3 regions of the Salinithrix halophila genome follow, and region 3 is predicted to be linked to each of the others. Evidence: riboswitches for the same ligand, from Rfam matches in the RefSeq annotation. Region 3 holds a riboswitch; each other region holds the start of a gene.
The links. A riboswitch is a leader RNA that binds a small molecule or an ion and turns the genes downstream of it on or off. The one in region 3 is predicted to bind lysine.
Positions count from the first base shown of each region.

Region 1 (2,269 bases), on a different contig from region 3:
CTTAACCATTCTGTCCGTGATGATGGTGCCGGGACAGGTGATCCTGGTTCCGATGTATATCCTCTTGTCCAACCTGGATTGGGTCAATTCCTATGCCGGGCTGACAATACCGTTCCTGGTGCAAAGTTTCGGGATCTTTCTCATGCGTCAGTTCTTCCTGTCGGTTCCCCGGGAGCTGGAAGAGGCGGCCTTTCTCGACGGTCTCAGTCGTTGGGGGGTGTTCTGGCGGATCGTGATGCCCCTCGCCAAGCCTGCGCTGGCGGCCCAGACTATTTTCATTTTTATGGGAAACTGGAACAGTTTTATGTGGCCCAACCTGCTGGCCAGCACCAAAGATATGTATACAGTGCCCGTGGGCCTGAACACCTTGTACGGCGAGTATGACGCTTTCTGGAACAACATCCTCGCCGGCGCCATGTTTATGACCGTACCGGTAATTATTGTGTTTATCTTGTTTCAACGCCATTTTATTAAGGGAGTATCAACTACGGGCTTAAAGTGATGGGGTTCGGGTGGCGGGGTTGGTTCCATCATTTCCGTTCACAAGCTCCCTCTCTGACTGAAGGAGTACTGGTGACAGCCGGATGTCCATACGGTTCCCTTCTTTTCCCGTAAGAAAGGTGTTGTACTGTTTTTGTCGGTATGTTACCATCGTAAACAATTAAAAATACGGGCGAGAGCGAATGATTGAAAAATTTTACGTTTGCTTTTTTCGCTCGGGGGTAAGTGAACAATCGAAAACCCTCACGATTCACGTGTGAATAAGAGGTGCAAAAACCATCAGTATCCGTTGCGAGGTGCGGTGCCGAAGAACGGCGGAGAAAGGGGTTTATTGCCGAAGTCCGTCCACCCGCCGCGGGAGGAGGGGTTGGGTCCGTCACCGAACAGGGGCGGGACTGTCACGGGATTTTCCGTGGAGAGCTGATCACAGGGAGCGAGTGAGGCTGGTGTGTGCCGTTGGTTAAGGCGACAGCTGGAACTTCCTGCTGTGGCCTTTTCTTGTCTCAAGGGCCGCACCGTAAAAAGGAGAGGAGATTCTAACAGGAAAATGGGACTCGTCGTACAAAAGTTTGGCGGAACTTCCGTCGGCAGTGTGGACCGTATCCAAAACGTCGCGGAAAAAGTGGCTAGAACCCATGCTGAGGGTCACCAGGTTGTAGTGACGGTGTCGGCGATGGGAAAGACCACGGATGAGCTGGTCTCCCTGGCTCGGCAGATAAGCAGTCACCCTCCCCAGCGGGAGATGGATGTCCTCCTGACTACGGGCGAGCAGGTGACCATTGCCCTTCTTAGTATGGCTTTGCAGGAGAAAGGGTTGAAAGCGCGTCCCATGACGGGCTGGCAGGCGGGCATCCAGACGGATCCCATTCACGGAAAAGCGCGAATCGACCATATCGATACCCGCAGGGTAAAAGAATGCCTCGAGTGGGGAGAGATTGTTGTTGTTGCAGGCTTCCAGGGAGTTTCCGCCGAGGGAGAGATCACGACTCTCGGACGGGGGGGATCTGATACGACGGCCGTCGCCCTGGCTGCAGCGCTTCGGGCAGATCGGTGTGAGATCTTCACCGATGTTACCGGTGTCTTCACTGCTGACCCCCGGATGGCGCCCAAAGCAAGCAAGCTGAAGGAAATTTCCTATGAAGAGATGCTGGAACTGGCTAACTTAGGGGCGGGGGTTTTGCACCCGCGGTCTGTGGAGTGTGCCATGACCCATCAGGTCCCGTTGGTAGTCCGATCCAGTTTTGTTGACGAAGAAGGTACCTGCGTTAAGGAGGCGGACCAGATGGAAGAACAGATCAATGTGCGGGGAGTGGCCCACGATCTTCAGGTGGCGAGGATGAAAGTCCTGGGCCTTCCCAATCGGGCTGAGACGCTGACGACGCTCTTCACCCGACTGGCTAATGCTCACATCAATGTGGATATGATTGTTACCAGTGAACATGACGATGAGCGGATCGATGTGGCTTTCAGCGTTCACGAGGATGAAGGAGACGAGGCGCAAAGCGTGATCGAGGAGTACCAGGGTGAGTTGGGCTGTATCAAGGTTCTCTCTGAGACGGGCTTGGCCAAAGTATCCGCTGTGGGGGCGGGAATGGTCACCAATCCTGGTGTCGCGGCACGGATGTTCACATCCCTCTCCGAAGCAGGAGTCCGAATTAAGATGGTTTCCACATCGGAAATTAAAATCTCTTGTGTCATTCCTAAGGGACAGGCGGAAAAAGCGGTCCGGGAGCTCCATACGACTTTCGGCCTTGATGTAGAGGAAGAG
Region 1 covers NZ_JBHSAP010000007.1:53,922-56,190, reverse strand. Annotated here, with positions in the region: gene ACFOUO_RS02465 (carbohydrate ABC transporter permease) at 1-502, shown strand, start outside; lysine riboswitch at 756-932, shown strand; gene ACFOUO_RS02460 (aspartate kinase) at 1,049-2,269, shown strand, end outside.
Region 1: another riboswitch for lysine. It lies ahead of ACFOUO_RS02460 (aspartate kinase); the one in region 3 lies ahead of ACFOUO_RS16135 (amino acid permease).

Region 2 (2,269 bases), 200 kb from region 3:
GAGGGAGAACGGCGTCCCAGATTAGCATATCCCCGCTTTCACAAAGTTTGCCGGCAACGGAAACGGTCTCTTGCATTTCCTCTTTAGCACGGTTGGCAAGCATGGCCTCATAAGCAGCCTGGTAGAGAGCCGTTCGGGGGTTGTCATTCATCCCTCCATCGACGGCGATATACTTGCGTACCCCCGCCACTTCTTTCATCGTACCGACCGTGTATAGGGTCGTACCCGCTTCTCCAACAATACTGCGACCCGGCTCCAACCAGATCTCCGGTACCCCCGCTTCCCCAAACCCAGCCCGCACACCGGCGGCAATCGCTTCGACATAGGCGGAGACGGGCAGAGGCCGATCTTCTCCGCTGTAGCGAATGCCAAAGCCTCCGCCCAAGTTAAGGATCCGGGTTTGAAGGCCGAGAGAGGAGCGGCATTCCCTGGATAGCTGAGCCATCTTTTCAATGGCAAGAGAAAAACCGTCTGTTTCGAATATTTGACTCCCGATATGGCAATGGAAACCCAAGAGCTCCAACGATTCTGCTGCAATAGCCTTTGCTGCTGCCCGCATCACCTGTCCGCTTTGGTAGTCGAAGCCAAACTTGGAATCCTCTTGGCCGGTCTGGATGTAATTATGGGTATGGGCCTCCACTCCAGGGGTTGTACGGAGCAGGATTTGGGCTTTCATTTCTTTGTCTGCGGCTAGGCCGGCCAACAGTTCCAGTTCAATGAAATTGTCGACAACAAAAAGTCCCACTCCCGCTTCCAAAGCCATCTCCAATTCCTCGGGGGTTTTGTTGTTCCCGTGGAAATAAATCCGCTCCGGCGGGAATCCGGCTTTCAGGGCCGTATACAGTTCCCCGTCCGAAACCACATCCAGCCGAAGCCCTTCCTCCGCTACCACCCGGCACATGGCCAGCGTGCTGAAGGCTTTACTTGCGTAAGCCACCTGGAAGGGCAATCCCGTATGACGGAAAGCGGCGATGAATTGGCGCATTCGTTCCCGGATCAGCGCTTCGTCCACAATATAAAGGGGGGTGCCATACCGCGCCGCGAGCTCGACGGTATCGCATCCTCCAATTTCCAGATGTCCCTGCCCATTGATCCGGCTGGTTCCGTGTAAGTGCATGGATGGGTCTCCTCTCCGTCTCTTTGAAAAGAAAAAAGCAACGGACGAATACGTCTGTTGCCTAGAACGCAGTCCTCCTGATGGTAGCTCTCCGCAAAGCTGCGGCAGTCCCCTGCTTGTTTAGCAGGAGACCAGTACAGCGGCTTCGGCATCCACTGTACTTCGGCAGGCAACCCTTTCCCTTTTTTTCATCGATGCCTTTCTCCAAAAAGGTACTGATGCAACCTGCGCCTCTACACAATCAGAGCTTTGATTAGCTTGAATAGGTTGTTCCGATAAACTAATTACCTTGGAGGATACCACAATCCCGACAGCATGCCAAGAGACAAAAGGCTGATTTTTTCAATGGGGAACAGGAATGTCCAGGCCACTTTTTTCCATGATCAGATGGACGGCCTTGGTCGTTACCGGTGCCCCCCATAAACGATCATCATGATGGGCCATTTTCCCTACATCACCAATTCCGACTACGAGCGGAAAACGGAATCGATTCAAGACATCCACTGTATCCCCGTAGATGCGCAGAGGGCCCTCCGGCAGTTCCACACCCTCCTTGTCTACGCCATGTTGTACGATCCGGCCTTCCCGGTCTAAGGCAACATGAACTGACACCCCGGCCACCTCCGGGCAGTTAGAGGCCACCGCCACCACCCCGAGAACATCGACTTCCGGGTGGCTGACGACGTATTCAAGCGCTTTTTCCCCTTTGCCCTTCCAACGGGATCCGCAGTCATCAAACATGATCAACACAGGATCGTAAGCAGCCGACCGGATCAATTCCACCAATTCTGGCCCTGTCAGCGGCGTTGGATTGCCGGCTGAGGCGGAGATACAACGTCCCCCAATTCGCCTCGCCACTGCTTCCACCGTCTCCTGTGCGACCCGATCCCCATCCGTGATCAAGATCACTTGCCGCTTTGTCACGAATCATCATCCCTTCGGGCGGAAAATCAAGGCGGTGAAGAAGCCAAAGATAATGGCTGCCGAGATACCTGCACTAGTAACCTGGAAAATCCCCGACAAAACACCGATCAAGCCGTGTTCCCTCGACTCCTCTAGAGCTCCGTTAACCAGGGAATTCCCGAAACTGGTAATAGGAACCGAAGCCCCCGCCCCGGCAAATTTGATTAACGGTTCGTACAAACCGAACCC
Region 2 covers NZ_JBHSAP010000018.1:424,268-426,536, forward strand. Annotated here, with positions in the region: gene lysA (diaminopimelate decarboxylase) at 1-1,117, opposite strand, end outside; lysine riboswitch at 1,194-1,361, opposite strand; gene ACFOUO_RS15130 (stage V sporulation protein AE) at 1,460-2,041, opposite strand; gene spoVAE (stage V sporulation protein AE) at 2,048-2,269, opposite strand, start outside.
Region 2: another riboswitch for lysine. It lies ahead of lysA (diaminopimelate decarboxylase); the one in region 3 lies ahead of ACFOUO_RS16135 (amino acid permease).

Region 3 (2,269 bases):
ATATCCTCTTTATCCAGGAGGGGTTTCAGTTGTTCGATGGTTTTATCCGTTGCTTCCCCGGCTTTCACCATCAACAGGATGCGGCGAGGTGTCTCCAGAGAGGAGACGAATTCTTCCAGGCTAAAAGTACCCTTCAGATTTTTGCCTTCGGCTTCTTTCAAAACCTGTTCCGTTTTCTCCGGTGACCGGTTGTAAACAGAGACGGAGAATCCTTTGCTCTCGATGTTGAAGGCCAGGTTTTTACCCATGACGGCCAGGCCGATAACACCGATCTGTTGTTTGGACAAAGGCGATCATCCTTTCTTGGTCTGAATACTGGGACTTAGGAAATAGGCGGATGTTCACAGTATAGTATCCCTTTGAAGCGGGATCAATCGTCAAAGGGAAGAAATCCTCAAAGTAAGCCGTTAAGACTTTTCCAATTCATCCAGAGTACGGTCGTTGCCTGATCGTAAATGACGGGTTGATGAATAACTAGGCAGGGGAGAAGCCCCATAGATTGCCCGTTTATGGCCCATTTTGTAGGTGATTAGAGGGGAAGCGGCGGAAGTTGGCTCAGGGGTGCCATCAAATCGTTTTGTTGGTAACTAGAATACCAGCATCCCGGGACGGAAAAACATCCCATTGTCAACCTTTTTTCCATTCGTTATACTGGTTACCGATTGTCAACAATCGAATGATGACGAAATCCTCATCGCTGTAAGGTGAGGTAGAGGTTGCGGTTTTCATTAGTAACCCGCAGGAGGGACGGAGTTCCCTAGGAACGCGGGAGAAAGGGAAAGCCGCCGAAGTCTGTGCTGTCGTCTCCGGACGGTCAGGCTGGGCCTGTTTCCGACAAGGGACAGGACTGTCACGTCGGCTCTCGCTGCTGCCGTGGTGCGCTATCTTCGCGGAAGGTGATGTGGTTTGCACAGTACCGTCGAAGATCGTTTTCGGCGGTATTTTCTATTATCTATCGCGTGGGTATTTGCCAAAAAAGGTGATAGCGAAAGGGTTGTTGAATCTTCTGCAATAAATAAAAAAGAGGGGTGCAATCATCCATGCAAGTAACTTCGGAAAACGGAGCATCTTCGGGAGGGTTGAAGAGAGATTTAAAGTCCCGCCACCTGTCGATGATCGCCATTGGTGGAGCCATCGGGACGGGGCTGTTTGTAGCCAGTGGAAGCTCCATTCATGAAGCCGGCCCCGGCGGGGCACTGACTGCCTACGTTGCTGTGGGAATCATGGTCTATTTTTTGATGACCAGCTTGGGGGAGATGGCCTCTTTCATGCCCGTCTCCGGCTCCTTTAGCACCTATTCCTCCCGTTTTGTCGACCCGGCCCTCGGTTTTGCTATGGGATGGAATTATTGGTATAACTGGGCGATTACTATCGCCGCCGATTTGTCAGCAGCCACGCTGGTAATGAAATTCTGGTTCCCTGATACGTCTTCAATTTTGTGGAGCAGCCTTTTTCTTTCGATCTTGGTCGGGTTGAACTTCCTCTCCGTCCGCGGTTTCGGTGAAGCGGAATACTGGTTCGCCTTTATTAAGGTGGGAACGGTGGTCATTTTCCTCATCGTTGGCGTTTTGATGATTTTTGGAATCATGGGAGGTCAGGCTGTCGGTTTTCATAATTGGACGTTGAACGACGCCCCCTTCCATGGAGGATGGGCTGCCATCCTGGCCGTATTCATGGTGGCTGGTTTTTCCTTTCAGGGTACGGAGTTAATCGGGGTAGCTGCCGGGGAAAGCGAAAATCCCCGTAAGAATATCCCGCGTGCCATCCGCCAGGTCTTCTGGCGTATCCTGCTCTTCTATGTGTTCGCCATTTTAATCATTGGCCTGATCATTCCTTACACGGATCCTAAGTTGGTGAACGATGACTTGGGAAACATCGCGGTTAGCCCTTTCACCATCGTCTTCAATAAAGCGGGCCTGGCTTTTGCCGCCTCAGTGATGAACGCGGTGATTCTGACAGCAGTGCTATCTGCGGGCAACTCGGGAATGTACGCCTCCACTCGGATGCTGTGGTACCTGGCCAAAGAAGGCCACGCTCCCCGACTATTCGCCCGGGTAAACCGCCGTGGAATCCCTGTGTTTGCCCTGCTCGCCACTACCGTTATCGGCATGTTGGCCTTCCTTGCTTCCATCTTTGGGGATGGGACAGTCTATGTCTGGTTACTCAATGCTTCTGGTCTGTCCGGCTTCATCGTTTGGTTGGGAATAGCGATCAGCCATTACCGTTTTCGAAAAGCGTACGTGGCTCAGGGCAGGGATCCTTCTAAGCT
Region 3 covers NZ_JBHSAP010000018.1:624,824-627,092, reverse strand. Annotated here, with positions in the region: gene gndA (NADP-dependent phosphogluconate dehydrogenase) at 1-287, opposite strand, end outside; lysine riboswitch at 703-892, shown strand; gene ACFOUO_RS16135 (amino acid permease) at 1,041-2,269, shown strand, end outside.